4 regions of the Alteromonas sp. R7 genome follow, and region 4 is predicted to be linked to each of the others. Evidence: predicted binding sites of a transcription regulator. Region 4 holds the regulator's gene; each other region holds the start of a gene.
The links. The regulator sigma-54, encoded in region 4, starts transcription at its own class of promoters, with help from an activator protein. The targets are predictions, from matches to a motif close to GTTGGCACGNNNNTNGNNT.
Positions count from the first base shown of each region.

Region 1 (8,119 bases), on a different contig from region 4:
ATTCAAAGTAAAAAGGTATCCAAGGGAGAAGTGTTGTTTAAGGCTTTCAATGATTCCAGCAAAACGTTGCTAAGTGCTGGTTTTGTATTGATGTTCACAATTCCTATGGTTAGGCTTTTTATAAATTCAGGTGTGAATGGCGCCGACATCGTCAGTATGCCGATAGCTGGCGCGCAATTGTTCGCCAATATGTTTGGCGAAGCTTTCCCATTAATTAGCCCTACTATTGGAGCATTAGGGGCATTTATCGCAGGCTCGAATACAGTATCAAATATGATGTTCAGCCAGTTTCAGTTCGAAGCAGCACTTAGCCTCCAATTGTCACCTGCACTAATTATCGCAGCGCAAGCCGTTGGGGCGGCTGCCGGAAATATGATTGCAATACACAATGTTGTAGCTGCGTCGGCAACGGTAGGATTAATGGGGCAAGAGGGAGCTACTTTAAGAAAGACTGTTATCCCAACTATATATTACGTTGCATTTGCAGGTATTTTAGTATGGTTGGGGGTTTATGTGTTTGACGTCGGCGGTCCATTAGTCGGCACAAACTAATTTTTTAATACGCATTGCACTGTTCTAAGGAGTTATACATGCAAACAACCCCAATTATTGACGCTTTTAAACGCGTACTCGGGGAAAGCAATCTTGCCGTAGGAACGCGCCAAACTGAGCACTATCGCAAGGGGTGGCGGTCAGGCGAGGGCGAAGCATTGGCTGTACTTTTTCCACATACGCTAATGCAATATTGGGAAGTGCTAAAGGTTTGCGTTGAATATAACTGCATCATTATTATGCAGGCCGCGAAAACCGGCTTGACCGAAGGCTCAACGCCAAGTGGAAGCGACTACGATAGACCAGTGGTGGTTATAAATACGTTAGCAATGGACGATATTGTTCTGGTTAACGACGGAACGCAAGTATTGAGCTTTCCGGGAGCAACACTGTTCAAACTTGAAAAGGCACTAAAGCCACTCGGGCGTGCGCCTCACTCTGTAATTGGTTCGTCATGCCTAGGTGCGTCTATTGTCGGTGGTGTTGCAAACAACTCAGGTGGGGCACTTGTCAAAAGGGGACCTGCCTATACTGAGTTATCGCTGTTCGCTCAGGTGGATAAAAGCGGAGAGCTAAAGCTTGTTAATCACCTAGGGATACATTTAGGCGACACGCCAGAAGAAATTATCGGAAACCTTTCTTCTGGCAACTTTCCAAAATCTCTACCTGAAACCAGTATGAAAGCGTCGGCAAGTGATTATGAACACATCGTTAGAGACGTAAATGCTGATACGCCGAGCCGCTTTAATGCCGATCCAACACGGCTTTACGAAGCCAGTGGATGCGCAGGTAAAATTGCTGTGTTCGCGGTGCGTTTAGATACATTCGAAGTGCCTAATGAAGAACAAACGTTTTATATCGGTACGAATGATGCCTCTGTACTTACTCGTATTCGCAGAGACATACTGAGTCAATGTAAAAACGTTCCTGAGGTGGGTGAATATCTTCATAGAGAAATGTTCGATATTGCAGATGTTTACGGAAAAGATACCATCATAAGTATTCAGCGTTTGGGAACTGACTCGCTACCTAAAATGTTTGCACTCAAAGGGCGGGTGGATGCCGTGCTCAACAAGTTACCTCTGCTTCCTCCTTACCTAAGCGATAGATTGATGCAGTTCGGTAGTAAGTTCTTTTCTGACCAAATACCCTCGAGTATAAGAACTTACCGCGACAAGTACGAGCATCATCTAATCCTTAAAATGAGCGATGGTGGCATCGAAGAGGTTAAAACGCTTTTGGCCAAGCTGTTTAACGAAGAGAAGCTAGATGGCGACTTCATTACTTGTAATGAAGAAGAAGCGTCTAAGGCGTTTTTATTACGTTTTGCTGCAGCTGGCGCCGCGGTTCGCTATCAAACGTTACACCATAAGCAAGTAGGAGACATCTTAGCATTGGACATCGCATTGCGCCGCAACGATGATTTATGGGTAGAGAACCTGCCTGAGCACATCGCCAAACACGTTGAAAAGTCACTTTATTATGGACATTTCTTCTGCCATGTCTTCCATCAAGATTACATACTTAAAAAAGGCAGCGACGCCAAAAAAGTAAAAGCAGATATGTTGGCACTATTAGACAGTCGTGGCGCTAAGTATCCGGCTGAACACAATGTAGGCCATTTGTATGAAGCCGAAAGTAACTTGCAGAAATTTTACAAAGACTTAGATCCAACTAATACGTTTAACCCTGGTATTGGCAAAATGGAAAAGCACAAACGCAATTGTTCGTGCTGCCTATAGCTGCATGCGAAGAGAGCCTTATAGGCTCTCTAATAGCGTTCTTGCTTGAGGACGCTTAAAGAAAGGGCGTTCCACTTTTACTGCATATTCTAACTCTTTTTTCGCCTCTTCAATTCTATTGAGCTTGGCTAGCGTGTAGCCCAGATGATAGCGAATATTTGGGTCGTTGGCGTCTCTGGCGAACGCATCCCTCAGCATTTTAAGGCTGCCTTCATAGTCTCCTTGTAGCGCTTTGATGTGACCGTAGGTATCCAATATTTTTGCTGAGTTTGGTTGAAGCTCGTAGGCCTGACGTGCATAGTTTTTTGCAGTGACTAGCGATTCCTCGATATGCATGATCGCTAGGCGATTGTAAGCCTCAGCAGGGTTGAGTAAGTTTGGTTGCTCAACAAGTTCCTTGTAAAGCGCTATCGACTCATCGAACTCTTGAATGAAGAATAAGTATTGCGCCAACAGGTTTTTTGCCAGCAGATTGTTTTCATTCTCGCTCACCAGTTTTCTTGCCGTATTCAAGAATACATCGACAAACTGATCGTTCAGTGCGTAGTTGTAAATGGCAACAAAAGCCTGTGCAAAAGTAGCGTCTACGTCTAACGCTTTTTCAAACTCTTTGATAGCTTGTTCACTGTTTCCCTTATTTGCTGCCAGTCGGCCTTTCAAGAAATAATAAACCGGATTTTGTTGTTGGTTTGCGGGAATGGTTGTTAGCAATGATTGTGCTTTGTCGTTGTTTTGCATGTCGAGCAGTAGGCTCACATAACGCAACGTGACAAACGTACTTGTATTCGCTATTTCATACGCTCGGGCCATGGCGTCTAAGGCGTTTTCATCATTATCAACACTTCGAGCTTGATCAGCATATGCGATAAGCTTGCCGGCATCGTCATTGATAAAATTCCTCACAATACTTAGCGTTTTTTCTGCATCGGCACGTTGACCTGCTTCTAACTGAAGCGCTGCTTTTCGAAGGAGATAATCGGCGTTGTCGAAATCGTCTTTGATTAAGAGGTCTAAGTGATAGAGCGCATTTTTTGTGTCGCCTTGTTGTTGATACAAAGATGAAACGCGCTCTCTCGCTCCAGTATTTGAAGGCGTTAGCGTCAATATATCGAGATAAATTTGCTTAGCTTCTTCTAGATTTCCTGCTTTGCTTAAATTGAACGCTTTCAGCATCAGCGTTTCATTATGTTGGGGAGACAGAGAAAGTAACTCTTCTACTAGCAGGTTAGATTTATCGACATTTCCTAAACGGCTTTCCGTGGCTGCTAAATTGAATTTCGCAGGGAAAAGCGTCGGGTTTTGCGCTAGCGCTTTTTCTATGTTGACCTTGGCTTCTTCTAATCGGCCCTGTCTAATCAATATACCGGCTTTAAGATTGAAAACTTCTGCTTCGTTTGGAAACAAAGCGCTTAGTAAGTCAGCGCCTTTTAATGCATTCTTAAACTGCTGAGCTTGTAAATTCATCAATGAATAAGTGAAAAGAAAGCCGGCATTATCCTTGTAGGTAGATAAGTTATTTTCAAGAATCGATAGCGCTTCATCTTGTTTACCTCTGGCAGCCATTAGTTTAATCTTAAATAGCTGGAGCTTGTTTTCATTCGGGTATTTATATTCAAGATTTTGTAAAAGTCTCTCGGCTTTAAAGGCTTTGTTTTGGCGAATAAATAAGTCACCTAAAAGCAGTGCTGAGTCTGGGTCTTCCATTAACGCATCCTGATGACGTTCAAGCAGGGCAAGGGCCTGTTTATCTTGTTGAGTCGCCATGTAAACTTGGCTCAACATCAATACCGCCTGTAAGTCATCAGGCTCTTGTTGCAGATAAGCGTTAAAGTCTTTCGCGGCTGTTTCCATGTTGTTATTAAAGAAGTTTGTTAAACCACTTATGTAAAGCAACATGGGCTGTGAGGTAATAAGCTCAGGATCCAGTTGAGCCATGAAGTCGTTAAGTTCTTTTAGTTTTTCGTTATCGATAGCTTGCTGGTTGTCTCTGCTTTGTAACCAGCTATTAAGTAAAATTGCCAGCGGATCATTGGGTGTATCTTGGATTATCTCATCTACGAACAGTTTTGCCGTGTCGTAGTCTTTCGCTTCTAAATACAAATCAACAAGATTCCGTAATGCAATGGGATCGTCTCGATTAAAAGTCAGTGCTTTTTGTAAGTGTGCGGTTGCAGCGTCTGTATCACCCTGTCGGTATGCGAGTTGCCCCTTCAATCGCCATGTTATTGCATTTTCTGGTTCTAACGACATGGCTTTATTGATAAGCGAGGTCGCTTTGGATAAATCTTCATTTTGAAGAGCTATGGAGGCTAAGCCATTTATTGCAGGTACAAAATTAGGCGTGCGTGAAACAATTGTATTGTAATCACGTAGGGCACACGACTCGTCTTGCAGTCTAATACACGCAGTTGCACGTATCATCAGCCACTCGCGCTCCGCATCACCTGACAGTTTGTTTAGATCAGAGAAGTCTACAATTTCTTGGTACCTGTTCAAAAACAACCAAGTGTTGCCGAGAGGCTCTGCCAGAAGGTTGATATCTGCACCCATTTCCAACGCTTCTACAAACTCCATTTCTGCTGCAGTTAAGTAGCCATTAATAAGCAGTATTTCGCCCATTAGGATTTTTGCAGCAAGGTTTTCAGGATCTTTTTGTAAGCTGTTTTTAAGGTGGATATAGGCTTCGTCGTATTCGTTTTGATTAAACGCGGTCAGTGCTTTTTCGTAGTCTTCTGACGTAGAAGCAAAACTGTTAAAAGCGATTAATGATGAGGCAACTGCAGAGACAATAGCGCGTTGTACAACACGCTTTTTATTATTAAAAAAATCCATATATACCTTCGAAACTTAGCCTAGCCGCTGGCTTAAAAATAGCATAAAAAAAGGTGGCCTAAGCCACCTTCTAAAGATACGTGTTTTCTATGCGTTTTTAAACAATTAAACGCGGCGCTTACGTCTATAAAGAACAAGACCTAAACCCAACCCCATCAGTGCTAGGGCGCCAGGCTCACTAACTTCTGCGGTTGGTTGAGTCATTGACACACCAATGGAAGACAGTTTTAATTGTACGCTGTTAAAGTTACTCTTAGCGTTATCGTCGAAAATGGTATTGTATGCACCTATTAACCAGTATTTTGCACTACCAGTTAGCTTCGTAAATGTTGATTCGTACAAACCGTTTGAGCCTTTTGAACCTACGCCATAGTGACCTAGTGTATTCTCAACAATAGCGCTTGTAACAGTGTTCCAAGTTGAGTTGGCTCCGCTCTCAAATGCCGCAATACTATTAAGACCCGCAACAGTAACTTCTTTACTATCATTGTCGCCGACTACCCAAGTGAAGGCTGCATTTTCAAGAGTCACTGACTCGCTAAATGACAGTAAGAACATATCAAAATCTCTGCCACCGCCGTCACCGCTATTATCAACTGCGTGACTATCACCTCCCCAAGAATAATCACTATTTTTAATTCCGTAGCCAACGTGTCTATTTGCTAAAGTACAACCATTATTACCAAGCGTACAGTTCCACCAACCTTGAATATTGCCCTGGGCAAGTTTGTCGTCGGCGTGTCCTGCAGAGTTTGACCAAGCAGTGATTCCTACATCAACTGTAACGCCGTTGATCTCGATTGAGGTATTGCTGTTTTGCGCATTGGTCGTTTGTGAGTAATTAGCGCTGCCATTAGAATTGGCGAGTGTGTATTGTGCATCATACTTTGCACTGTTGAGGCTTGAATCTGTAGCGAAAACTGATGAACTAACAGCAAGTAATAGTATTGTCAGCGATGTAGAAAACTTCATATTTTGAACTACCCAAAAAGCAAAATTAGATGATTATTTCTAACGTTAAGCTTATTTCGTGCCAGTTTGTTTAAGTTTCTGATTTTTAAGTTAATGTTATAATTTGAAAAGGGGCGATATGAGAGAGGGTAAAAAAAACTGACAGATTTTCCAACCTGTCAGTGATCTAAAGTCTAATTTCTTCAAATGGATTTTTTGCGACGCCACATCACGAGAAGTGAACAAGCCATGAGTAAGCCAATGGTTCTAGGTTCAGAAACTTCTGTTGGCGTTGGCGTACCGGCAGACTCTGTTACTGAGAAGCCAACATTAGCAAGCTTAAAGGCATCATTACCTACATGGCCGCCAATATTTCCGAATACGGTGTTATAAGCGCCAACCAGCCAATATTGAGCGGACTCAGTGAAAGTAAAGTCAGCGCGGTGATCTAAATATTCACAGTTTTCAATATCAAATGAGGCTGAAGTTAAGGCGTTAGCGACAATATCGCTCCACGTGTTAACACCTGAGGTTAGTTTCGAAGTATTACTTAGTGCTGCAACAGATACTTGGCTGTCGCTGCCACTGTAAAGCCATGAAAAACTTGCGCCCGTTAATGTCACCGCAGAGTCGAAAGATAACAACACGAAGTCATAGTCACGTTCTACGTTAGTCATACCACTATAATAAGCGTTCGCGCTACCTTGAGAGTAATAGTTGATATTGTCAATAGCGTGGTCAGCGTCGCCACGATAGTATGCTTCATCATTGTTTGTTATGCCGTAAGCCCATTTATCTGAGATCTTTTCTAACTTGGCGCCAACGACTGTTTCGCCGGTAACCCCTTGTGTGTCAGAAAAGGCGGACATATTAATATTTAATCCGTCTATTTGAACAAAGGAATTATTCGTCTGATTGGTTTGTGTCACTTTGTCATCGACTAGATCGTAAGTGTATTCTCCCAACGGAGAGTTACATACATTGCTTTGTTCGTTGCTTTGGCTCGATGACCCACAGTGAGAATAACTTTGCTTTTTATAGTAGGTAGCGAATGCTGAATTAGCACTCAGGGTAGATAGCAAAGCTGTGGAAAGTAATAGTACAGTTTGCAAAGAAAACGTTTTTTGTAGCGTTCGCATAATTGCTTTCCTATATATGAAGCGCAAAGCACTTCAAGTACACGCCGAGTGATGTGTGCGCACATTATGCGAACACAAACTTGGTAGTACCTAATTTCAACATGGACTTGTATGATATATGAACGGTGAGCTATTTAAGGTATGTAACCGTATACCTAGTTATTAGTTGTTTGTTTAATCGTGAGCATACGCGGCCTGAATAAATAGAAGCCAAGCGCCGGCATTGTGGTAGGAGTACGTGTAATCAATGCAAAGTTAATAACGTTTTGCAACGGCGTTATGTAAAGGAACGAGGCAGTCTTTTTACTTTGCTATGCGTTCCTGCATATCTATGAAATAATTAGTGCAATTGTATATGTAGAAGTATGAGGACATATGTCTGATCAAAAACGTAAAGGGATATACTTACTTCCCAACTTATTAACAACAGCAGGGTTGTTTTCGGGTTTCTTTGCTGTGGTTTCGTCAATGAACGGCAGGTTCGAAGCCGCGGCAGTGGCTATCTTTGTTGCTATGATTTTTGATGGCTTAGATGGGCGTGTGGCAAGAATGACGAACACGCAAAGCGACTTTGGTGCTGAGTATGACTCAATGGCAGATATGGTTTCATTTGGAATGGCACCTGCACTTGTTGCTTATAATTGGGGGTTAACTGAGCTGGGCAAGTTAGGCTGGTTAGCGGCCTTTATATATGTAGCGGGGGCAGCTCTTCGTTTAGCTCGCTTCAATACGCAAGTTGGTATTGCCGATAAGCGTTTCTTCCAAGGTCTCGCAAGTCCGGCTGCTGCGGCTGTTGTCTCTGGTCTTGTATGGGTTGGAGTTGAGTATGATGCTGTTGGTACCGACTATGGTTTAATAGTTGCTGCAGTGACCGGTTTAGCTGGTTTACTAATGGTTAGCAAC
Region 1 is NZ_JBVTQX010000001.1:663,052-671,170, forward strand. It holds gene AC0J2X_RS02840 (L-lactate permease) at 1-552, shown strand, start outside; gene dld (D-lactate dehydrogenase) at 591-2,294, shown strand; gene prsT (XrtA/PEP-CTERM system TPR-repeat protein PrsT) at 2,313-5,126, opposite strand; gene xdp1 (exosortase-dependent surface protein XDP1) at 5,232-6,098, opposite strand; gene xdp1 (exosortase-dependent surface protein XDP1) at 6,281-7,216, opposite strand; gene pssA (CDP-diacylglycerol--serine O-phosphatidyltransferase) at 7,592-8,119, shown strand, end outside.
Region 1: a site for sigma-54 is predicted at 6,146-6,164, ahead of xdp1 (exosortase-dependent surface protein XDP1). Genes of this name have one in related genera too.

Region 2 (8,119 bases), on a different contig from region 4:
AGTATGAAGTCGGTGCGTATAGCGCCTTTAATTTTATCTTTCTCAAACGCTACCATATCCACATCTTCGTGGGTAAGCGCTTCTATTCTGGCTTCTCGTGTTTTTTCTTCATCTTCGTGGGGAAGATATTTGTGTAGCAGTTTTTCTGCACCTTCAAAACATAAATATAACCCGCCCAGTACCAAAAGGACGGTTATAAGTGAGGGCACAAAAGCACTGATGGCTAACGCCGCAGGAACCAATATTGCTTTATTAATAAGTGAGCCTTTTGCTACTGCCCATACAACAGGTAGCTCTCGGTCTGCTTTAACGCCTTGGACCTGGTCGGCGTTTACCGCTAAATCGTCGCCCAAGACGCCCGCTGTTTTTTGCGCCGCGACTTTCGACATGGTTGCGATGTCGTCCATTAACGTTGCTATATCATCAAGTAGGGCAAGTAAGTTAGCTGCGGCCACGTCGAATATCCTTTGTTATGTATTACAGTTAGAGTAATCCCAGTAAATAGCAGCTTAGCGTACTTAAAACATGGGTGATATACAATCAGGAATAATGCCGATAAATCACAGTTCTTTTTAGGCAGTTTTCAGGGCTATCACCAACAGAAAAGGCGAAATCAGAGGAAGTGTGAGTTGAGAAGAGCACGCTCGTGCTCTTCTCATGTTGAAGTTAATTACTCCAAATGTTGTTTACCAGTTCTGGATGATCAACAAAAGGGTTTCGATTGTTCTGGAAATTGAAGGCAGCGTCATTCCTATCGATTTCTTTTTGGCTTACAGGGTCTTGAGAATGCCAGCTTAAAAGCAGAGTTAAGAACCAGCTTTCAAATACTTGATCACTCGTACCATTCAACACTGCGTCGCCATAGGTGCTATTCGTTTCCCAATTTGCAATGACGTTTTCATAACGTGTCGCCATGTAGAAATACGCTCTAGCGAAGTCACCTTTGAACTCGTCGATGGGCTCAAAAACGGTGCCTGTATAACCAGAAGCAGAAGAGCCCGCGCCCAGTTTGGAACCATTCGATGACGTATAAGTAGCACTTGCGACATCACCGTACGGATAGCTACTTCGGCGACCGTTAACGTAGCCGTCGGTTGCAAAAACGTGATGAACATCAGTATTCATAGGCGAGACTGCACCGCCAAACCAGCTGCGCGGGAAGGCGTGTTCGCGGTTATAGCAACTGCCTTCTCCACTATAGCTGCCACACTGGTCAGAACCAGCCGTGTAGCTGTAAGCGTCACTACCATTTGGGTTTTCTGAATACATGTCCAAAATGGAGCCGTCATTTTCATAGTAGCTGTCGCTTGTGTATGAAATATAGAATGTCCAAAGGTCGCCATAGCTTTGTGTATTATGATTTTTGATAATGTTGTAAAGCTCGGTTTTTAACGCATAGCCTGACAGACCGTTGGCACTTGCATAGTAACCAGTGAGTTCTGATGAACCACCACCACTGCCGCCGCCACTCGTTGTACCAACGCTAAAGCTGGTGCTTTCACTCGCGCCGAAAGAGCCGCCATTAGCAACAGACACGCCCTCTATTAGCAAGTTATAGCTGCCAGAGCCATAGGAGCAGCAAATTCCATCGCCATAGGCATCACTAATGGTAAAGGTATATTCTCCATCAGTAAGGCAAACCGCTTCAGTATAACTTTGGTTGCTAGCGTAGCTGCTGCCAGAGGCTTCAACTTGGTTGTTTGCGTTAGTTATTTGCCAACTGGTTTCGCTGCCGTAATTGTCGGTAGTTAAGTTCAAAACGCCTGAATGGCTAGCACACGTGCTTCCACCGCCGTTATTGCCACCTGACCCAAACGTAGTCGGCTCGAATGCGTCTACATAGACGGTTTCTGACCCATCAAAGCCCGTCTGATCATAAAAGCGTAACCCCACCTCAATCTCTTTTGACGCTGTAGCGGAATAAGAGAAAGTAAGCTGTTGCCAGTTTCCAGTTAATGAGTTGTCAGAATAACCTTGATAACCGTCTACATATAGGCGTGCTTTTACAGCACCTTCAGTGTGATATAGCCTCACTGAAAATTCATAATTTTGACCGGCGGTTACATTGATTGTCTGACGGAAGTCAGTTGAACCTTGCGTTGTCGTATTGACGGTAACTGCAGCAGACTTGCTTCCCGAGAATGAGTAGACCGAGTTTTCAGCTACACTAATGCCGGAGTCGATAGTTGACCATGAATTAGGTGCGCCAGACGTCCATGTTTCAAAGTCTCCATTGGAGACCTGACCCATGGCGATAGCGGGTAACAACGCACCTGCCAAGCCGACTATTTGACGTAAGTTTATATTCATTTATTTTCCGTTATTGTCTTTATTTTAAATGTATATTTATTCCTTAAACGTAGTGTTCGACGCCTTCCTAGGCGTATCAAATATTGCACGTATTTGTGACAAAATGAATAAAAGTGCTTAATCTAACGGCAGAGAGTACTGAGTTAACGGCAAGGAAATAGATGCAAATAAACGGTGAGTTAGGCAAAAGATCAGTACTACCTATTATGGACTGTTGGGAGCAATAAAATGACTGACAGCCCAATTCCATCGCTATCCGTACGCTCATATACGAAGCAAACGTGCCGCCATAAACACAACTACTTTCAGTTAGTGCTGCCCATCAACGGACATATCTTGATAGAAATCGATAATTTTAGCGGGCGGGTAGGCGTAGGCGAAGGCGTATGCATAGCGCCGAATGAGGTCCATTATTTTAGCGCTAACGAACTGTCAAAATTTATTGTGGCGGACTTGGAGTATGTGCCAGTTAATTTAAATGACAGGTTGCACCCGATATTTCAGGTAACGTCCGCATTACAGGCGTTTTTATCGTTTGTAGAGATTCAAATTAGCCAGTTTGCTGACCAAGGCCATGAAGAAATACTGGCGCTATTTTTAACCTTGCTAGAAACATCCTTGAAAGGATGCAGCATGGATAAGCGAATGACTCCTGTATTAAGCCATATTCATCGCGACCTTGCCCGAGGCTTTACACAGGTGGAGTTAGCACGGATAGCCTGCATGGGAACAACGCAATTCAAAACACGCTTTAAAGAAGCCACCGGGCATAGTTTACGAGATTACCTTGTAAAAGTGAGGATGGAAAAGGCCAAAGCACTACTTAGAAATACCGATACACCAATGTTGGGTATAGCTCAGCTAACAGGGTATGAAGATGTTGCAGCATTCAGTCGCCGGTTCAAAGCGTATTTCGGGCGACCCCCTAAGTTTTTCAAAAGAAAGTGACTGTGATAAGGGCTTACCTCACATGACGGTAAATCGTTGATAGAGAGGGCTAGTTAATCTCTTCGTCTTTAGGAAGTTTATTGACTCTGGCTTCTATAAAACGTTTGTGGTCGTCCATTTTGGTGCATTCTAAGGTTCCACCAGCAATTCCACTCAATATCGCCAAAGTTTTATTGGTCGTACTGCTACAGTTTACGCGTTTTGAAGGGCGTCGATTTTCATTAGCTTGTATTTGCTGTGTGCTTGGCCCGCTAAGAACAGGACTATTTTTACGCTCTTGAAATGCTTTTGCTGCTTGTTCTGCGTCTTCAGCGACTTTGTCACTGTGATACTTTTCAAAATAGAGGGCGGCGCCATCTTTTACCGACAGATTCAACGAGCCTGCGCGCCGATTTGCGTCTTTTGATAAAGTGGGCGACGGCAGTGTACTAGTCGGCTTACTTTCAATGGGTACCTGCTGTGTATCGGGCTCAGCATTTTTCTGCTGCTTGGGCGCAGGGCTTTCTACAATTTCATTCTTACTATCAAGTGCTTCAGTCGCTTTGGTTGCGTCAGGCTTCAACTCAATTTCTTGCCTTTTAGGGGAAACATCGATTGGTTTAGTTTCTTGTGGTTTAGCTTGGGCAGAAGGGCGTGGAACGGGGGGATAGTACAGTCTGGCGCTTATCTCCTGCGTTCGCTCCAAAACATTTACTCGTGCTTTTTGGTTGTTGATGCCCATTTGAGAAAGTATGACCACTACGATGATCCCAAACACATGTGCACAGCCCGAAATTAATAGTGGGCGCCACGCCGTTCTCTTTGCAACGGAATGGTGTTCAATGCTGCGCTCAGGCGCAAAGAAAGATGGGGTGATAGTCGTCATAGTAAACAACAGACCATGGGCCCTATCGAATAGTTCCATCCTAATTTCATCGCACTTTTTAGTCCTCTCACCTTACCGCAACCTCATACCGCTTCAAAATTGGGCAAATTTTTAACAGTGCACCATTAGTGTGCATTATTTTTGTGCGTTCATGAAGCGTTTGCTTGTATGTATTTGATTTATTTGGCTAATCATTTGTGGCATGGCTCTTGGTTTATCTTCCCATAGTTGGAAACACGACCATAAACCACAGAATAACCAAAACAAACTGGGAGCAACTCATGAAACTAGTCACAGCGATCATCAAGCCGTTCAAGCTAGATGATGTTCGTGAAGCCATTTCAGAAATCGGTATCGACGGTTTGACCGTGACCGAAGTGAAGGGCTTTGGACGTCAAAAAGGACACACTGAACTTTACCGCGGAGCGGAATATCAGGTGGATTTTCTACCTAAAGTCAAACTGGAAATTGCTGTTCAGGATGATCAAGTAGAGCGCCTGGTAGAAGCCATCGTTGGCGCTGCCAAAACAGGCAAAATTGGAGACGGCAAGGTGTTTGTTTACGACCTTGAACACGCCGTTCGTATTCGAACTGGTGAGTCGGATAGCGACGCGCTGTAAGCCACAACGATATATTTGCGGAGAAAACCATAATGGAAATCACTTTTGAACTTGGGTATGCGCTAGATACCTTCTATTTTCTAATCTGCGGTGCACTAGTTATGTGGATGGCTGCAGGTTTTGCGATGCTTGAAGCAGGTCTTGTTCGAGCGAAAAACACCACAGAAATTCTAACTAAAAACGTGGCGCTATTCGCTATCGCTTGCACTATGTACATGATTTGCGGTTACGGCATTATGTACGGTGGCGGCGACTGGGGTCCATTCCTAAGCGGTATCATGGCTGATGGCGCAACAGGTGTCGCTGAAGAGCCAGCAACGTATGCACCTTCTGCTGACTTCTTCTTCCAAGTAGTATTTGTTGCAACAGCAATGTCTATCGTATCTGGTGCGGTAGCTGAGCGTATGAAGCTTTGGGCATTCCTAGCGTTCGCAGTTGTTATGACGGGCTTCATCTATCCAATGGAAGGTGCTTGGACATGGGGCGGCGAAGCAGTATTCGGTATGTATACGCTTGGCGATCTTGGTTTCTCTGACTTTGCAGGTTCAGGTATTGTTCACATGGCTGGTGCAGCTGCTGCTCTTGCTGGTGTTCTTGTGCTTGGTGCTCGTAAGGGTAAATACACCGCTGACGGTAAAGTAAACGCGATTCCAGGTGCAAACTTACCGCTTGCAACTTTAGGTACATTCATCCTTTGGATGGGTTGGTTTGGCTTCAACGGCGGTTCAGTACTGGCTACTGCAACTGTTGAAAGTGCAAACTCAGTAGCGATTGTATTTATGAACACAAATGCTGCAGCTGCTGGTGGTGCAATTGCTGCACTTATCGTAGCACGCATTCTATTCGGTAAGGCTGACCTAACTATGGTACTTAACGGTGCTCTAGCCGGTCTTGTAGCTATTACAGCAGAGCCTTCAACACCTACACCACTACAAGCTACGCTGTTCGGCGGCCTTGGTGGTATTTTAGTAGTGCTTAGCATTGTTGCACTAGACAAGCTTAAGATTGACGATCCAGTGGGCGCAATTTCAGTTCACGGCGTGGTTGGTCTTCTAGGTCTTATCCTTGTACCTTTCACTAACGATGGTTCAAGCATCTCTGGTCAGCTAATTGGTGCAGCGACTATCTTTGTATGGGTATTCGTAGTGAGCCTAGTGGTATGGCTAGTGATTAAAGCGGTTATGGGTGTACGTGTGAGCGAAGAAGAAGAATTCGACGGCGTAGACATGAGCGAATGTGGTCTGGAAGCATACCCAGACTTCACAAGCAGCCGTTCGTAAGAGAGTCTCGATTAGGCAACGAAACAACAATAACAATAATGCCTTATTACTTCGTTTAAGCCCCGCTAATGCGGGGCTTTTTTCGTTTCATGCAATGTGTTTTATGACCATTACTGAGCTTAGGAAAAGAGCCTAGGCGTAATGTGACAATAACGCTACACTATGAATCGATAGACTAACGCTAGATTTATTATCGGCAACGTTTTAGTAAAAGGACGGTTATGATTGCAAGTGTGCGACTTCTACCTTTGATACTGGCTTTCTTTAGTATCAGCTGTTTGGGCTATGACAGAATAACGGGGCATCCCTTTGCAAGTCGCTCAGAAGTTATTGCAAAGAACGGCATGGCAGCAACAAGCCAACCATTAGCTACGCAAGTGGCGTTGGATATTTTAAAACAAGGCGGCAGTGCAGTTGATGCAGCTATTGCAGCTAACGCCATGTTAGGTTTAGTTGAGCCTACAGGCAGCGGTATTGGCGGCGACCTATTTGCCATTGTGTGGGATGCAAAAGAAGAGAAGCTAGTCGGCTTAAACGCTTCTGGCCGTTCACCCAGACAGTTAACCAAAGCGGTGTTTGCCGAGCGTGGTTTGCATCAAATTCCAAAATTTGGTCCGCTACCCGTTTCTGTCCCTGGCGCTGTAGATGGCTGGTTTGCACTACACGAAAAATTTGGCAAGCTGCCCATGTCTGCGCTGCTTACGCCATCTATCAAATATGCCCGTGAGGGGTTTCCTGTTTCAGAAGTCATTGCCTATTACTGGCAGATGAATCAAGAGCGAATTGGTCACTATGACGGCTTCGCAGAGACTTTTCTTATCGACGGGAAAGTACCGCAAAAAGGCGATGTTTTTAAAAACCCTGGCTTAGCCGTGACCTATGAAAAGATTGCAACAGGCGGGCGAGATGCTTTTTATAAAGGCGATATCGCACGCACTATCGATGCTTACATGAAGTCCCAAGGCGGCTTTTTGTCATACCAGGATTTGTCATCGCATACCTCGGAGTGGGTAGAGCCCGTTTCTGCTAACTATCGCGGTTATGATGTGTGGGAACTTCCGCCCAATGGACAAGGCATAGCGGCCCTACAGATTCTTAATGTGCTTGAGCACTATGATATCGAAGGAATGGGGTTTAACTCAGCAGACTACATCCATACCTTTGTTGAAGCCAAGAAGCTCGCCTTCGAAGATCGCGCTAAGTTCTATGCGGATCCAGACTTCAACGATATTCCAGTCGACTGGCTAATTTCGAAAGAGTATGCCGCTAAGCGCCAGAAGCTCATAGATAATGAACGCGCAGCGAATCGCGTTGATGCGGGTATTTATGAAGGGGATACCATTTATCTGACCGTTGCTGATAAAGAGGGCAATATGGTGTCCTTAATTCAAAGTAACTACCGCGGAATGGGCTCAGGCATGACACCTCCAGGGCTAGGTTTTATTCTTCAAAATAGAGGTGAGATGTTTACGCTTGAAGAAGGGCACTTTAACGAATATCGCCCGGGAAAGCGTCCATTTCACACCATTATCCCGGCTTTTGTAACAAGAAACGGTAAGCCAGTGATGAGCTTTGGCGTGATGGGCGGTGGAACTCAGCCTCAAATGCATGCGCAAATTATTGTAAACATTCTCGACTTCGGAATGAATTTGCAGGAAGCGGGGGATGCTCCACGCATACTGCACAGTGGGTCGAGTAGCCCAACGGGCGCGTTGATGACTGATGGTGGCTATGTGAGCTTAGAATCAGGGTTCAGTGAAACCGTTCAGCGAGAACTCATGGAGCGGGGGCATAAGCTTCAACGCGTGGTAGGCGCGTTCGGTGGCTATCAGGCCATCGCTTGGGACGAGCAGAAAGGTGTCTATTTTGGCGCTTCAGAAACGCGAAAAGATGGACAAGCCGCGGGCTATTAAGCACACTAGTGTAAATAATAGGCGGCGGAGTTAATTTGTTCCCCCGTTTGCTGCTTCGCTTTAAAGGGTTTCAAAGTTTGAAGCAGCCGCTACACTTTACGATAAGGTTCGCACAACAAAGCGCGGCGAATGATCGCCAGCAGCGAAACGTCAGAACAAGGCGTTAATAACAACAAGAGCGGC
Region 2 is NZ_JBVTQX010000010.1:38,293-46,411, forward strand. It holds gene AC0J2X_RS15660 (DUF808 domain-containing protein) at 1-455, opposite strand, end outside; gene AC0J2X_RS15665 (endonuclease) at 667-2,310, opposite strand; gene AC0J2X_RS15670 (AraC family transcriptional regulator) at 2,539-3,258, shown strand; gene AC0J2X_RS15675 (hypothetical protein) at 3,308-4,123, opposite strand; gene glnK (P-II family nitrogen regulator) at 4,405-4,743, shown strand; gene AC0J2X_RS15685 (ammonium transporter) at 4,776-6,023, shown strand; gene ggt (gamma-glutamyltransferase) at 6,245-7,936, shown strand.
Region 2: a site for sigma-54 is predicted at 4,320-4,338, ahead of glnK (P-II family nitrogen regulator). Genes of this name have one in related genera too.

Region 3 (8,119 bases), on a different contig from region 4:
AACGCTAATCACAAAATAACTGTGATAGAACATCATTAGCGGCGCAATAAGCACGGCCATAGTTAATTCAATTGCTGCCCCTTTAAGCAAAGACCACGCGCCACCAAATTCGCCGCGACGTTTTATTAAAGCTAAGGTAATACCGAGAAGTTTAGGCAAGAATAGTAACGCCGCCGTACCCCACATGGTTACCATCATCATGTCTTGGCGCGCTACCTGCCAACTAGGGAAAAGCTGGTATTCAGACACGAAGAACTCTGGCACTGACGTGGCGCGAATTAACGCATCTGCTGTACCTAGCGACAACATGCAAAATAGTATGAGTGAAGAGATGTACGCAAACGCACCAAATAAGAAGTGCAGGCGGTTTGCCATTTTAAGACCTTTAACGTTCAATAACCCTAAATGCTGTATGTTGCCCTGCACCCAGCGACGGTCGCGAATTGCGTAGTCAACAATGTTACTTGGCACTTCTTCATAGCTGCCCGTGGTGTCGGTAAGCAAGTAGGCCTGCCAGCCAGCACGGCGCAGTAGAGCAGCCTCAACAAAGTCATGACTTAAAATTTCACCGCCAAAAGGCGCGCGCCCTTCAAGGGTAGGTAGCCCGCAGTGCTGCATAAATGGTGCAATACGAATAATGGCATTGTGCCCCCAATAGTTTGCACTGTCTGTTTGCCAATACGATAGACCTGTCGCCAACATTGGGCTGTAAAGGTGAGCAGCAAACTGCACAAAACGACCAAAGAAGGTGTTTTGACGTACCGGCATTGGAATGGTCTGTACTAACGCCGTATCAGGGTTTTGCTCAATACGACGCGCCAAGTCTTGCATGCGCTCTCCAGTCATTACGCTGTCGGCATCTAATACAATCATTGACTCGTAATTTGCACCCCAGCGTTCACAAAACTCTTTAAGGTTGCCCACTTTTCTGTGCAGGTTTTGTTCGCGACGACGATAAAACACTTGACTAGAGAAGGCACCTAAACGCTTTTTCAAACGGGTAAAGGCACGTAGCTCTGCATCCGCTTTTTCCATATCACGGGTGTCGCTAAGCATGAAAAAGTCGAATTTAGAACTGTTGTCACTTTCCATTAATTCGCGAATACAAGCTTCAAACCCCACCATAATACGGCGGGTGTCTTCGTTATAAACCGGCATAACCACGGCGTGCTTTTGCGTTAATGGCGCAGTAGCATCAGGCTGAGGTTGATTTCTGCGCAAGCTTAGCGGGTCAATGTTAAAAAGCTGCAAAAAGAAACCGATAATGCCTGTCCAAAACGCCATACACAACCAGGCGAACAGGGTTAGCCCCAACCCCAACTGTGCAATCTCTAGGTTGGTAAGGCCGTTAGGTAAAAAGATCTCGTATAAACTCCAACCGGCCAGTGCCGTGCTTGGAATAACTAGCATTGCCATGATAAACAAACGCATATGCTCTCCTTTTAAGATGAAATGTGAAGCACGTGCAGTGCCATCACTTTTAACCTGAGGCACGGCTTTAGCCTCGTCCGATACCGCTGCGCAAGCGCGATTATTTTGGTTGGTAGACATAATTCCAAGCCTCACTCACACGTTTACCGTCTTTCTCAATGTAAGCGCGCATATCTACCGTCTGCTTCTCTTTCGGCTTAACAAAAAAGGTGGCTCGCCACTCTTGTCCGTCAGCTACGGGGTAAAGTCGCTGCTGAGAAATCGTGCCGTTAGTACCCTGTACCACCAGCTTCATCGACTCGTCATCAAAAGCAACGGCAGAAGGCGCGCTAAAGTCCACGCTGAACTGTCGTGTCGTATTTAGACTGTCGTTTTTAAACTCGTCACCCGGCAACACAGCCTTGCCTTGGCGGGTACGTACTACTGAGGCCAGTTCACTGACAAACGGATTTTGTTCTACGGTTTTAAGCTCGTAAGCGAAATACAGTGATTCGCCCGAATTGAATGGCTTTTCAGGCGTCCAAAAAGCCACAATATTGTCGTGTATTTCGGATTTAGTCGGAATTTCGACGACTTCTAATCGGCCTTTCTCAAAACCAGCTTCTGGCGTCACCCATAGCCCTGGGCGTATATGGTAATTGGCCTCTGCGTCGAGGTAATTATCCCATTCGCCGTCGCGTTGAAGCATGCCGAATCCTTTAGGGTTTGCGTCGCTAAGTGACGTGACTTGAAGGCGTGCAGGATTCGTCAGCGGGCGCCAAATTTCTTCACCAGCGTGAGTTACCATGAGTACACCGTCACTATCATGCACCTCTGGACGATAGTCGTCATGGCGCTTTTCTGTGTTCTCGCCATACAAGAACATACTGGTAAACGGTGCAATGCCTAGCTTGCTCACGTCATCTCTGGCAAATAACCAACTCTCTACCTTAACGCTGGTATCAATATCAGGCTGTATAACAAATTTGTACGCGCCCGCTACAGAAGGGCTTTCAAGACGCGCATAAACAGTAATCGGCTTACCCTCACTCGGTTCTATGACCCAGAACTCAGTGAAGTGAGGGAACTCTTCGCCTTTGGCTAGCGCCGTATCAATCGCAAGACCTCGTGCAGAGATACCGTACACTTGATTTTTACCTACAAGACGGAAGTACGATGCCCCCAAAAATACAGCAAATTCGTCTTTGTACTCTTCGTTCTTGATAGGGTAGTGAACGCGAAATCCAGCAAACCCTGACTTTTCGTCCGTTAGCCCAGCTAACCCCGACGCAGACCCGTCGTAGTTGAACATGTCACTGTTGAACGCTAGGCGTTCAGGCTTATTGCTTTCACCAATAGTGTGGATAGTGACAGGGTATTCATATAAAAAACCCGGGTGAAAAAACTGCAGTTCGTAGTCATTCTCGCCATGCCAAAGACTCTGCTCGGGCTTGAAGCGAATTGAACGATACGTGGTGTAGTCAATTTCTTTAAGCTTGCTGTTTAACCCGTGATCGTCCTGCTCGTAGCTCTCTGTCGCTGACTGGCGTGCAGCATCAATAATTGACTGAAGAACCGGCGATGCTTTTTGAGGCTGATTATCGTTGTTAACCTCAACTGCACCGGCTTGATGAAACGCAAATAATGCGATGACACTGCTCATCGCTAAAAGAAGGTGTGACAGCTTATTGCGCTGACGCACATTCGTTTGTAAATCTTTACCGAAAATCGAAACTGGCTTAGCCATTTGTCCTCTCCTTATGAAAACAATGGTTATCCAGATGACCATCAACAACTCGTTACACGCCTTACTTACTGAAAAGCGTCTTTTACAAAAACGGTATTGATTGAAGCCACGCGAGAAAGGCGCTCTCTTCCTTTCTTTATCCACTAATATCGTGAAAAACCGAATTCCTTGCCGAAGGGCTAAAGTGAATGTTGGATAACACACAGAGACTTGAGCAAAAGCTGTTCCAACACGAAATAGTCGCCGTTATTTTTTATATTTTTCATAATTTACAATGGCTTACAAACACACACATTGTGGATTATTGGAAAACACTGGCTTGTAAAAATGTCCGATGAGTTAGACAAAAGGATAACTGTTGTTTTTTAGAGACAGTTTTATGTGCCAACGTTTTACTAGGAATACATCAAACTTTGATTTTGAACATTTCAAATGTGTAGCCTCTAAAAAGCCAGACGTATTTTATCTATAAATATTAGCTACATAGATAAATTAAGACATATCAAAATAGTGATTTAGTACGAAGTTGGCAAACGCTTTGCTATTCATCATGTTGATAAATAAATCGGACACTATTTCTTAACGGAAATAACAAAGATGGCATGAAGGCAAGTACGGCTTTGTGTTCATCAACCAAGTAGCCTTTTGCATTGTGTCGTAAAGCACTGACTTGCAACACGTTTTGCAAACTGTCTAGAGCCATTGTGTAAAGACTAGAACCATTATGAAAAGGTTAGAGCTTTATAGAGTACCCAGAACGTGTTTAAACAACGAAAACGTTTGCGGTGAACAAGGTGGGTTACTGAACATACTAAGGAGTTATCACATGCGTAAATCATTCACACTTATTGCAGCAGCACTAACTGCGGCAACACTTCCTCTTACAGCTATGGCCGACAAGCCTGACTGGCGTTACGTAGAAGGTGGTTACACCAAAATGGACTTTGACGACAATGAGTCTTTTGAACCAGACGGTTTAACCGTTAACGGTAAATACCTATTAAACAGCAACTGGTACCTAAACGGCGAGTATAGCTTCTTTGAAGAGGGCAACTTTGACTTTGATATGCTGACACTAGGTGCGGGTTACCGTTTACCGGTTAACGCGACAACAGACGCGTATTTTGGTGCCAACTTAGAGCGTATCGACGGTGACGTAAACGACGAAACAGGTTACAGCATTAATGCTGGCCTTCGCTCGATGATCACAGAGCAGGTAGAGCTGGCGGGTGAAGTTGGCTACTACGATGTAGACGATGGTGAAGCGACATTTAGAGTAGGCGCCAACTATTACATCACGCCACAATGGGCTGTGGGTGCAAACTACAGAATCATTGATGATTTAGACATTATGCAGGTAACTGCACGTTACGCGTTTTAAGCCTTCCTCTCCTCAGGTAGGTAGCCGGGTTGCTCGACCCGGCTTTTTTGTGTCTATTGTTCTTCAGCTTCGCTTGGCTCAATATCTTCTTTTCTTTTGATATCTACACTTTCATGAAGCTCTGAATAGACCAGCACCGCCTCACCCGACTTGAGTCTGTTTAACACTTGCTGCACTTTCACATCTAGCGCAACTTCTTCAGCGCCGTAGTCCGTGCCCTCTCGCAGAACAAAAGACTCAGCCAAGCTATAAAGCGTATCGGCTTCTAGCGCATCAATGGGGATTATCATTCACACTCCTGATAAAAAGCGTTTGGGTAAATTATTAGAACATCAACATTAGCGGCTGACATAACGACACGTAGTATTTACAGGTAAGGCTTCACTTACAAAACGTTTCACCCGTTCGTGCAGCCATACTTTAGGATTTAATATAGAACCTTGCATGAACCCAACGTGACCGCCTCGTTCACTTAGCTCCACGGTAACGTTGCGCGCAAGCTCTTCTTCCTTAGGCACAATTAAGTGATTCATAAAGGGGTCATCAATGCTATGTAATACCAGTGTAGGACAGTGGATCGCGCTTAAAAAGTGATACGCACTACACTTTTCATAGTAGTCTTGAGCGTCTGCAAAGCCGTGAAGCGGCGCTGTGATCTTCTCGTCGAATTGGGTAAAGCTGGTGATCTCTTCCACATCAGTTTTTGTTAGCTGTATAAGCTTGCGATAATCGATGTACTCCATTTTCTTACGCAGCGTATCCTTCATGCTAGTAAGTAAATACTTTTGATATACACGAGAAAAACCCTGGTTAATTGATTTAGCGCATTCAGAAAGTTTAAGAGGTGAAGAAATGGCAATCGCTGCCTTAAGCCACTTTTGCGCAGGGTTTTCGCCCAACAGTTTCAATAGCATATTGCCGCCAAGGGAAAAGCCGATGGCCACTTTAGGAATTCGTGGAAATTTATCGTGAAGCCACTCTAAGAAAAAGCTGGGGTCTTCTGTTTCTCCACTGTGATACGCCCGCGCTTTTAAATTTGGCACGCCGCTACAGCCGCGATAGTGCATCATCACCACCTGCCAACCATTCACAGACAGTTGCGCCATCATATCGTTCGCGTAATGCGACTTAATGCTGCCTTCTAAACCATGAAACATCACCACGATACCCGATGTTTCCTGCGGTTTTGGCCCCCACGCCACATCGACGAAGTCGTCATCGGGTAATGTGAGACGCTCCATGTCGTAAGACAAAGGCAACCGCTTTTGAATAAAACGCGGCCATATGGTTTGCACATGACGGTTCTTCGCCCACCCTGGCACCTTAAAGCTGCTTTTTATTATCTTTCCATGCGATAGCGCTGATTTACTCATTTTGTTTTCTTATTGTGTTTTTACGATAGTTGATTAACCACTAGGCTCACTAGTTGGCGCGCCTCGTTGTTGTCTCGCAGTCCGTATGCATTTATAAACGCTGCGATAGACGCGTTAAATACGTTAGACGATACAGATTGCCCTTGACCCAGATGCGTGACTGGCTGCTCATTGAACGACGCAACAATATCGTGCTGCTGCTGTCTTTCAAGCTCTAGCTCTTGTGCTTTGAGTGCGTCATATTCTGCTTGGTCTCCGCCTTTTTCGGGGCTCGCAGCCTTTCGCCTTGCACGGTGATACTGTAACTTTTCTTCGGTCGCACTTGATGCCGCAATCACTGCCTTAAGCTGTGGCAAATTAATGATGACATTATTCTCTAAACACCAGCAAATCAGCAAGAGAACGTTTACATTAACCTTGTGGTTGTCTTGTAGTAAAAGCGCAAGAGGAGCCATATCACCTTTGGTATAGCGAGAAACGCTATACTCCCAAAACGCGCGGTTTTCGATATTAGGCGTTGGCATTGTCATACTCTTCTCGTTTTAGCTCAATTTGCTCTTGGGCATCTAGCCATGCCATCTCTTCTTCTTCAAGCTGTTGCTTAAGCTGAGTTTGCTTGTCGAGTAGGCCCATAAGCTGCGCCTTTTTGTCTTCGCTGTAAAGCGAAGTATCGGCAAGTGACGCTTCCACCTCAGCCAAAGCAGCACCACATTTTTCCATGGCTTTTTCGTGTTTTTCAATGGCTTTTTTAAGTGGCGCAACCCTTTGCCTAAACTCGGCTTCACGGCGTTTTTCTTCTTTACGATCTAATTTGCGTTCCGGCTTACTCTGCGCGCCAGTCTCTTGTTGCTCTTCGTTTTTGGCGTCGCTATTGGCCTTGGCTTTTTCCGCTGCCTGCTGTTTTAAAATCCAGTCGCGATAGTCGTCCAAGTCGCCTTTAAATGGTTCAACTTCGCCACTGTCTACCAAATAGAAATCTTCACATACCGAGGAGAGTAAGAAGCGGTCGTGCGAGACCAGTACCATGGCTCCCTCAAAACCTTGAAGCGCGATATTTAGCGCATGGCGCATTTCCAAATCTAAGTGGTTGGTAGGCTCATCCAGCAGCAATAAGTTAGGCTTCTGATAAACAATTAACGCCAATACTAAGCGCGCCTTTTCACCGCCCGACATAGGTGCCACGGGCGCTAACGCTTCATCGCCATTAAATCCAAATCCGCCCAGATAGTCGCGAAGTTGCTGCTCGGTGGCTTTTTCGTCAATGCGCTGCAAATGAAGAAGCGGAGTAGCGTTAGCATCTAATGTTTCTAACTGATGCTGAGCAAAGTAACCAATCTTAAGGCCTTTAGCCGTATTAAATATACCTTGCTTTGGCGCATGCACACCCGCCAATAGTTTGATTAGCGTAGACTTACCCTGTCCGTTTCTACCTAGAAGACCTATTCTGCTGCCAGGTACTAAATTGAGTTTCACCTGTTGCAGCACAATATGGTCGTCGTAACCCAGCTGTATCTTTTCCATTTGCACAAGTGGGTTTGGCAGTGCCGACGGCGGCGCAAAAGAAAAGCTAAATGGGCTTGCCATATGGGCTGGCAACAAGGTTTCCATTTTCTCCAACTGCTTAATACGACTTTGCGCTTGCTTAGCTTTACTCGCTTTAGCTTTAAACCGGGTAATAAACGAATTGAGGTGCGCTACTTTTTGCTGCTGCTTTTCATATTCAATGTTTTGCAAGCGAATACGTTCAGCGCGCTGGGTTTCGTAAGACGAGTAGTTACCGGTGTAGGTGATAAGCTTCTGTTGTTCAACACTGATAATTTGCGCAACCGTGTTGTCGATAAAGGCTTTATCGTGAGAAATCAGCAACAGCGTTCCCGCATAGCGTTGAAGCCATTTCTCTAGCCAAATAACGGCGTCTAAGTCTAAGTGGTTAGTAGGTTCATCAAGCAGCAGTAAGTCTGAAGGGCAAAGCAGCGCTTGAGCTAGGTTTAGGCGCATTCGCCAACCACCTGAAAAATCGCTAACTGGTGCGCTTAATTGCACATTGGTAAACCCAAGACCCGACAGAATGGTCGCTGCGCGAGCTTCCACGTCGTATGCTCCCGCTTGCTCGAGCTGCCCGTGAATTTGGCCAATCTTTACACCGTCGCCGCTTTTTTCAGCGGCATCTAATTGCGCCTGTAGATTACGTAAATGTTTGTCACCGTC
Region 3 is NZ_JBVTQX010000006.1:166,404-174,522, forward strand. It holds gene mdoH (glucans biosynthesis glucosyltransferase MdoH) at 1-1,551, opposite strand, end outside; gene AC0J2X_RS11630 (OpgD/OpgG family glucan biosynthesis protein) at 1,532-3,157, opposite strand; gene AC0J2X_RS11635 (outer membrane beta-barrel protein) at 3,984-4,538, shown strand; gene AC0J2X_RS11640 (YheU family protein) at 4,592-4,828, opposite strand; gene AC0J2X_RS11645 (hydrolase) at 4,877-5,911, opposite strand; gene AC0J2X_RS11650 (TIGR02444 family protein) at 5,932-6,441, opposite strand; gene AC0J2X_RS11655 (ATP-binding cassette domain-containing protein) at 6,422-8,119, opposite strand, start outside.
Region 3: a site for sigma-54 is predicted at 3,370-3,388, ahead of AC0J2X_RS11630 (OpgD/OpgG family glucan biosynthesis protein). Genes of this name have one in related genera too.

Region 4 (8,119 bases):
AGCCCGCAGCTTCTCCGCCGCCACCCGCTGCACTAGCGGCAGGGCCTGGCATAGTAGCTGCGGTTTCTGTGTTTGCTTCTGTACCCGCATCCCAAGTCACTGTCATGAACGTTTTTATATCACCAACCGCCATGTTGCTTACATTCGCAGCGTTTAAGCCGGTGAATGCGTCGTTGGTGTTGACCAGCATGGTCGTTACCGTAAGGCGCAGGTCGTCAGCATCGAGTTCTGGAACCACTAGAGTTAGTTCTGCGCCCATTGAGCGAGGACCCAATATGCCCCCAGAGTTTTGCGCATCCAAAAAGTCCGTGGAGTCCATGGCTTCAGTAATGACCATAGACGGGTCACCGCCTTCAGCCATTATTTCAATGCCCATGCTGGCTGGCTCGCCTTCATTAAATGAATGGAAGCCTAACTCATGCAATATGACGGCGGCAGGTGCAAAGGGCTGAGAGTAGGTTAAATTGGTAATTTGTACGGTATAAACCGCTGAATTACCATTAATACCGTCTTGTCCGTCCGAACCGTCCTGGCCATCCGTACCATCTTGTCCGTCAGTACCTGCTTCCCCCTGCGGACCCGCTGGTCCTTGAGGGCCTGTATCACCATCGTCGCCGCAGGCAGCAAGAAGCGCTGAAAGCATCAATAATGTACTGAGTTTAATTATTGGATTATTCATCGTATTGGCTCCTTAAGATGCAGGAACAGTAATAACTACACGTGCTACTGGGTTCAACCAACGGTGTACGGTAGAGTCCAGATCACTGGCACCAGCGGCGCTATCAGTATCACCAAGCGCATTGCGGTGGATGTGTACTGGGCCATCTTCACCATCTTCAATTTCGCCATTAACGATTTGTGCACCCACACCCGTGCCACCTGTACCCAAATCAACAATACGAGTGGGAGCGCCGCCACCGGCAACACCCGGTACGCCATATCCACCCAGCGCGTTTCCGGTCCCAGCTTCAACAACATCTGTACGGGCACTATTTAATTCATCATTAAGCTCAGTACCGGCGTCGTATGCATTAAGGTAATAAGTGTAGGTACCCGGCTCGGTTGGAATTTCAATACTGTCCATACCAACAAAAGCGTCGTTAGTAGGTATTAGCATGGAAAGTAGCGAAAGATATGGCTTGTCCATAGTATCGAAGGGATAGCTTAACGTAGCTTTCGGCGCGAGAAGTCCGCCAAAACGGTGCCACGTATTTGAACCATTGTCGGTATCAACAGGGCCGAGTAACGCTTCAAAGTTTGCGCCGCTTGAATCAGCATTTTGTTCGTCGTCAATAACACCAGCTTCAGCTAACCACGCTAAAGCTGACGACGCAGGTTGCCCAACTTCAAAGGCATCGACGGTGTCATCGTGAGCTATGACTAAGCGCGGCGTAAAACTCTGCGCCTGAGTCAGGTTGGTAATTTCAACGTCTAAAGTGACAGCTTGGCTTACTGATACTGCTGCTAGCGACAAAAGCGTTGCGCTAGCAAGTTTAGTGAATTTCATTTTATTGTCCTTATTTATGGCTTAAATCGCATAAAAATTTAGGGCAGTAAAATGTCCAATTCATCACAGAACTTTCACAAAACGCACACAGATTCGTCTCAATAAATAACAGTGCTGTTATAAATTCTGAATTTATATTTTTTAAAAAAATTGTAATCACTGTGAAAGAAAACCACGATCACACTGGTCTTGTTTTTTATTGGCGAATTAGGAGCGAGATATGATCCTTATCATCTACAGTGGAAATAAGTTTCAACAGAACATATCGCAATGCTTAAGTAAGCATAGCTTTCTTTACGACGCAGTCTCTAATTTTCAATCCGCAGAGTCGCTGCTTAAGGCGCAGCATTATTCGCTCGTTATTGTTGAGTCGCATGGAAATATTATCTGTCTTAATCGTATAAAAGGCCTTGTTGATACGAACCCCGAAAGTTGGGTGATGGCAGTGGAAAGTGACGCGATGACAGACGATGTGGCCGACGAAGAGGTAGATGAAGCAAACTACTATGAAGTAGGCGTAGATGATTATCTATCAGGGCCATTTGATGCACGCATGTTTACTGCCCGTATTCGCTCCCATATGCGTAGGAGTATGCCTAGCCAAGCACATTTAAGACCATCTCAAGGTAGTGAAGAGCGCATCGAAATAGGACCCCTTAAAATCGACCAGCGTTTTCATAGCGTAACCCTAAATGGCCAAGTGCTAACGTTAACGGCTAGGGAGTTTGCGCTACTGGATTATTTTTGTCGTCATCCAAACCAAGTTTTTTCTCGCAATCAATTGCTCAGTGAGGTGTGGGGCTATAACCACGAAGGCTACGAGCACACGGTGAATACCCATATAAATCGGTTACGCACTAAGCTTGATAAAATCAACAGTATTGAAAATGGCGGACAGCTAGTAGAAACCGTCTGGGGTGTGGGTTACAAGCTGAACGTCAATGGATATATAGAGAAAGCGCTTATTGCATGAGTGTTGTTTAGCTCACCCATGCCCTATCAGGCATGAGAGTTCAAAATTAACTTAAATTAGAAACAGCGTCGCAGTACCTAAGAAAGCAAAAATACCCACTACATCGGTTATCGTAGTTAAGATAACACTGCCAGCTAGGGCAGGGTCTATCTTAAGACGCTTCATGATCATAGGTAAGGTTGCGCCCGCTAAAGCAGCTGCAATCATGTTTACCATCATGGCAAAGGCAATAATTACGCCCAGCATGTAATCTTGTTTCCATAACGCGATGACAGAGGCAATAAGCACCGCCCAAATGGCACCGTTTAAAAAGCCGATGGATATTTCTTTACTGATAAGCCATCGTGAGTTACTCGCGTTAACATGGCCTAGTGCCATACCGCGAATAACTAGCGTTAGCGTCTGATTACCCGCTACACCGCCCATACTGGGGACAATGGTATTTAATATAGCTAACACAGCCAGTTGGCTGAGCGTTGCTTCAAATAGATCACTCACCATCGCAGCCATTAGCGCCGTCACTAAGTTTACCGCCAGCCACACCGAGCGTCGTTTGGTACTTTGCATAACGGGTGCAAAGGTATCTTCGTCGTCATCAAGACCCGCCATACTCATCATCGAGTGCTCGGCGTCCTCACGAATAATATCAACCACGTCATCAATGGTAATTCGGCCCACTAAGCGATGGTTTTCATCTACAACAGGTGCTGAAAGCCAATTGTATCGCTCGAACAGGCTTGCGACTTCATCGTCTGGCATATTCACAGGAATCGCTTCAGATTCCTCGTCCATAACGTCAGACACTTTATCGTCGGTATCTGCGGTGAGTAAACGGGTAACCGGAACAATACCAACAAGGTTGTCAGTTCGGTTTACCACGTAAAACGTATCCGTATTCTCAGGTAGCTCACCTTTTAAGCGGATATAGCGCAGAACCACGTCAATGGTCACATCTGGACGTAATGTGATGGTGTCGGTGTTCATGATGAAACCAGCGGTTTCCTCACCGTAAGACAGCGCTTGCTCTGCGCGCACGCGATCTTGTGCATCCATCGAATCTAGAATATCGGCCAATACTGGCTCGGGAAGGCTGCTTAGCGTCTCTGCTAAGTCATCGGTATCCATCTCTTCAAGTGCGTCAACCACATTAGCGGGAAGCATTTTTGTAATGATACCGTTTCGAACATCGTCAGACAGTTCTTCTAAAATGTCGCCGTGAAAGTCACCATCAATGAGCTCCCATAATTCGTCACGGGTTCTGCTTGGGCTAGATTCAAGAATGTGGGCGACGTCTGAAGGCGGTAATTCAAGCAGAAGCTTACGTACAGATACGAATTGACCGTTGGTCAACGCAGCGTTGAGTGCGCGTAACTGAGTTTGTACGTATTTAGAAACAAGCGCTTCTGCCATAAGGCGTTATTCCTACAAGCTAAAAGATGAACAATGCAGGCCATAGAGCCTAAGTGGGCGTAGAATATCGCAATTATGATGAGTCTGTCATGATAATTGCGTAGGTTTTGCGCAGGATTTTAAGATAACTGCGCTAAGTGTTGATTAATTGGTCAATGGATTGGGCAAGTAAGACTATTCGTCTTCGTTAAATCTGCCCTCAATAAGCTCTTCAATAGCTGCAAGTGCATCAACAGCATCAATGCCGTCCACAATCACGTCTACCTGTTCACCTTGATGGCTTTCAAGCATCATTAATCCCAATACACTGCTTGCGTCTGCTTCTTTATCGCCTTTTTTTAAGATGATTTTAGCGTCGAATTGATTAGCCAGTTTAACCAGTTGGGTCGCCGCTCTTGCATGCAACCCTAACTTATTGACGATAGTTAGCGTTTTTTGAATAGTCATTACTGATTCAGCTCTCTATGACGAATTTGAACATCAGGGTGTATTTCACTGAAGGTTTTCGACAGGGTCTGTGCGATATAAACCGAACGGTGTTGGCCACCAGTACAGCCAATCGCTACGGTTACGTAACTTCTGTTATTGCGCTCTAAATGAGGCAGCCATGTCGTTATTAAATTCTGAATTTGCCAAATGAACTTGGTCACTACAGGCTGCGACCCCAAAAATACTTCTACTGGTGCATCTAATCCGGTCAGATGTTTAAGGTCGGGCTCCCAGTGGGGGTTAGGTAAAAAGCGGGCATCAAAAACGTAATCCGCATCTTTAGGAATACCGTGCTTAAAGCCAAACGACTCGAACACAAGCACAAGGCGTGAGCTTTTCTTACCCAAGATACGCTCTCGAATTAACTCTGCCAGTTGGTGAATGGTAAGCTTATCAGTGTCTAAATATAAATCTGCGCGTTCTGCAATAGGAGCAAGTAGGGCAGACTCGGCTTTAATGGCTTCTGAAAGCGACTTATTGAGCTTGGCAAGAGGGTGAAGACGACGTGTTTCGCTAAAACGCTTAACCAGTACATCATCGCTCGCGTCAATGTAAACAATGGTCATCGACCACGAAGAAGGCAGGTAGTCTAAAATTTCTACCAAATCGTCAGGATTTTTAGGTAAGTTTCTCACATCGATACTTACCGCAACCTGATCGTACTCGTCAACAACTGTATGGGTTAAGGTGGGAAGTAAGTTTACCGGGATATTATCAACACAGTAATAACCTAAATCTTCCAATGCGCGAAGTGCGACAGACTTACCAGACCCCGAACGACCACTGATTATTATCAGCTTCACCTACTTTCTCCCTAATACTCTGGTTTTATCACATACGCGTTGTTGAATTAGGCGCCTACTAAACGGTTAATAGGCGCTTAATGTTTAACTTAATGCAGATAGAATATCGTCGCTTGTCGTTGCGCGACGTATTGCTTTAATCGTTTCTTTGTCGCTTAGTTTACCAGCCACGGTGGCCAGCGTTTGAAGGTGTCCTTCGGTCTGTTCCTCGGGAACGAGTAGCGCAAAAAAGATGTCTACGGGTTTCTCGTCAAGGGCGTCGAAGTCGATTGCTGGCGTGCTGGTTACAACAATGGCGATCACTTTTTCAAGGCCCGGCAGGCGTCCGTGGGGCAAGGCGATACCATTACCAATGCCTGTACTACCCATACGCTCTCGAGCCATCAAACTGTTGAGTACCGTTGCCTGATCAATGTTCTCGTTTTGCTTGGCAGCGATATCAGCGATGATCTCAAGAATTCGCTTTTTACTATTACACTGAACCGCACACTCGGTGCGGTCCAGACTTACGATGGCTTGTATATCCATGCTTAATTAACTACTAATGTTTTTTCAGTTTTTCCTTATGCTTGATTACCTGCCGGTCGAGTTTATCAACCATGCTGTCAATCGCCGCATACATGTCGGTATTTTCTGAGGATGCGAATACTTCAGCGCCACTTAAATGAACGGTCGCTTCGGCTTTTTGATTTAATTTTTCAACGTTCAGGATGACATGCACATTAGAAATGTGATCAAAGTGACGTTCAAGTTTGCTGAACTTCGTATCGACATAATTACGCAAAGAGTCGGTGATTTCGACATGATGACCAGTAAGGTTGATTTGCATATTTCGTCTTCCTTATATTATTAAGCCCGATTAAATAAGGCTTTTGCGTTGGTTCGACGGCGGGATCGACAACGATTCCCGGTACTTTGCTATTGTTCGCCGGGCAACTTTAATGCCTTGTTCGGCCAACAATGAAGCAATCTTGCTATCACTTAGCGGCTTGCTAGGCTTTTCAGCGGCCACTAATTTCTTGATCAATGCACGAATCGCTGTAGATGAACATTCACCACCAGACTCTGTTGCAACGTGGCTTGAGAAGAAATACTTCAATTCGAAGATTCCACGTGGCGTATGCATGTACTTTTGCGTTGTCACTCGCGAAATAGTGGATTCGTGCATATCTACCATTTCTGCGACATCATTTAGCACCATTGGTTTCATCATTTCCGGACCGTGCTCAAAAAAGCCCATTTGCTGCTGCACAATGCAGTTTGCAACCTTCATTAAGGTTTCGTTACGAGATTCAAGGCTCTTTATGAACCACTTAGCCTCTTGCATGTGTGAGCGGATGAATTGTGAATCGCTACTATTCTTGGCACGGCGACTCATTGCAGCGTATTGTTGATTTACGCTTAACTTAGGCAGACTGTCGGGGTTCAGCTCAACCACCCAACGGCCATTTTTCTTGGTTACTGAGACATCAGGAATAACGTACTCAGGCTCTTTAGTAACTAAAGCACTACCTGGGCGAGGATTCAAGGTTTGCAGTAAACGCATTGCCTCGCGTAGCTGATCTTCTTTCAATCGGCTTTTACGCATAAGCGTACGATAGTCTTTGCTGCTCAGTAAGTCAGAGTACTCTTCAATCAGTTGCTTGGCTTCAGCAAGCCACGGTGTGTCTTCTGAAAACTGGCGCAATTGCACCATCAAACATTCTTGTGGAGAGCGTGAGCCAGAACCAATAGGGTCGAACATCTGAATGCGCTTAAGCACACATTCTATTTCGTCCATTTCAATCGGCTCTTCCATATCATCATCGTTAACCGCTTCTAAAATATCATCAAGGGTAACGGTTAAATAACCTGACTCGTCAATAGAGTCGATGATTGCTGTAGCGATTGCGCGATCGGTATCCGAGAAGTGGGTAAGGCGCATTTGCCAAAGAAGGTGCTCTTGAATATCTTCAGTAGTCTCACCTTGGAAGATTTGCTCGTCGTCATTGGATGGACCCGGAGCTGGCGAAGATGAAGCAGAGTAGTATTCGTCCCATGTGCTGTCGATTGGCAGCTCATCGGGAAGATCGTTTTTCTCAAGTGCATCGCCGGCTTCTAGTGTGTCACTAGATGCAGAAGCAGTGGCCTCAGAGCCGCTGTCATCGTTGTCGATATTGTTCTTTTCTAGTTGCGGCTCGTCGTTACCTTCTTCAACTTCTAATAGCGGATTAGAATCGAGCGCTTCTTGGATCTCTTGTTGAAGATCAAGTGTAGAAAGCTGCAGCAGTTTAATGGCCTGCTGAAGCTGTGGTGTCATGGTAAGTTGTTGGCTAAATTTTAGCTGTAAAGATGGTTTCATCTACGTCTTATTTAAATGCTCTAAATTGAATATACCAGAGCGAAACTGAAAAATGGCAATTCGGTTACATTAACTATAGCCTGAATTGTTCGCCTAGGTATACATCCCTTACTTTTTGATTACTTAAAACCTGTTCCGCCGTTCCTTGCGCAATAAGCTCGCCATGACTCACAATGTACGCCTTTTCACAAACATCCAATGTCTCTCGTACGTTATGGTCTGTGATAAGGATTCCAATACCCCTATCGCGAAGATGTTGTATTATCTTCTTTATATCATTAACTGATATTGGATCAACACCAGCAAATGGTTCGTCTAACAAAATAAATTGCGGTTTTGCTGCCAGAGCGCGGGCAATCTCAACGCGACGGCGTTCGCCCCCTGACAAACTCATTCCCGTACTATTACGTATATGGTTAATATTAAATTCATCAAGTAGCGCATCAGCTTCTTCTTCTTGCTGTTGTGAATTTAAATCTTTACGGGTTTGCAAAATGGCCATGATATTTTCATGCACTGTGAGCTTTCTGAAAATAGAGGCTTCCTGCGGTAGGTAGCCAATTCCGCGGCGTGCGCGCTCGTGCATGGGCTGATGA
Region 4 is NZ_JBVTQX010000002.1:401,809-409,927, reverse strand. It holds gene AC0J2X_RS04605 (spondin domain-containing protein) at 1-679, opposite strand, end outside; gene AC0J2X_RS04600 (spondin domain-containing protein) at 692-1,507, opposite strand; gene AC0J2X_RS04595 (response regulator transcription factor) at 1,728-2,480, shown strand; gene mgtE (magnesium transporter) at 2,532-3,890, opposite strand; gene AC0J2X_RS04585 (HPr family phosphocarrier protein) at 4,065-4,337, opposite strand; gene rapZ (RNase adapter RapZ) at 4,337-5,182, opposite strand; gene ptsN (PTS IIA-like nitrogen regulatory protein PtsN) at 5,267-5,710, opposite strand; gene hpf (ribosome hibernation promoting factor) at 5,724-6,011, opposite strand; gene AC0J2X_RS04565 (RNA polymerase factor sigma-54) at 6,042-7,523, opposite strand; gene lptB (LPS export ABC transporter ATP-binding protein) at 7,597-8,119, opposite strand, start outside.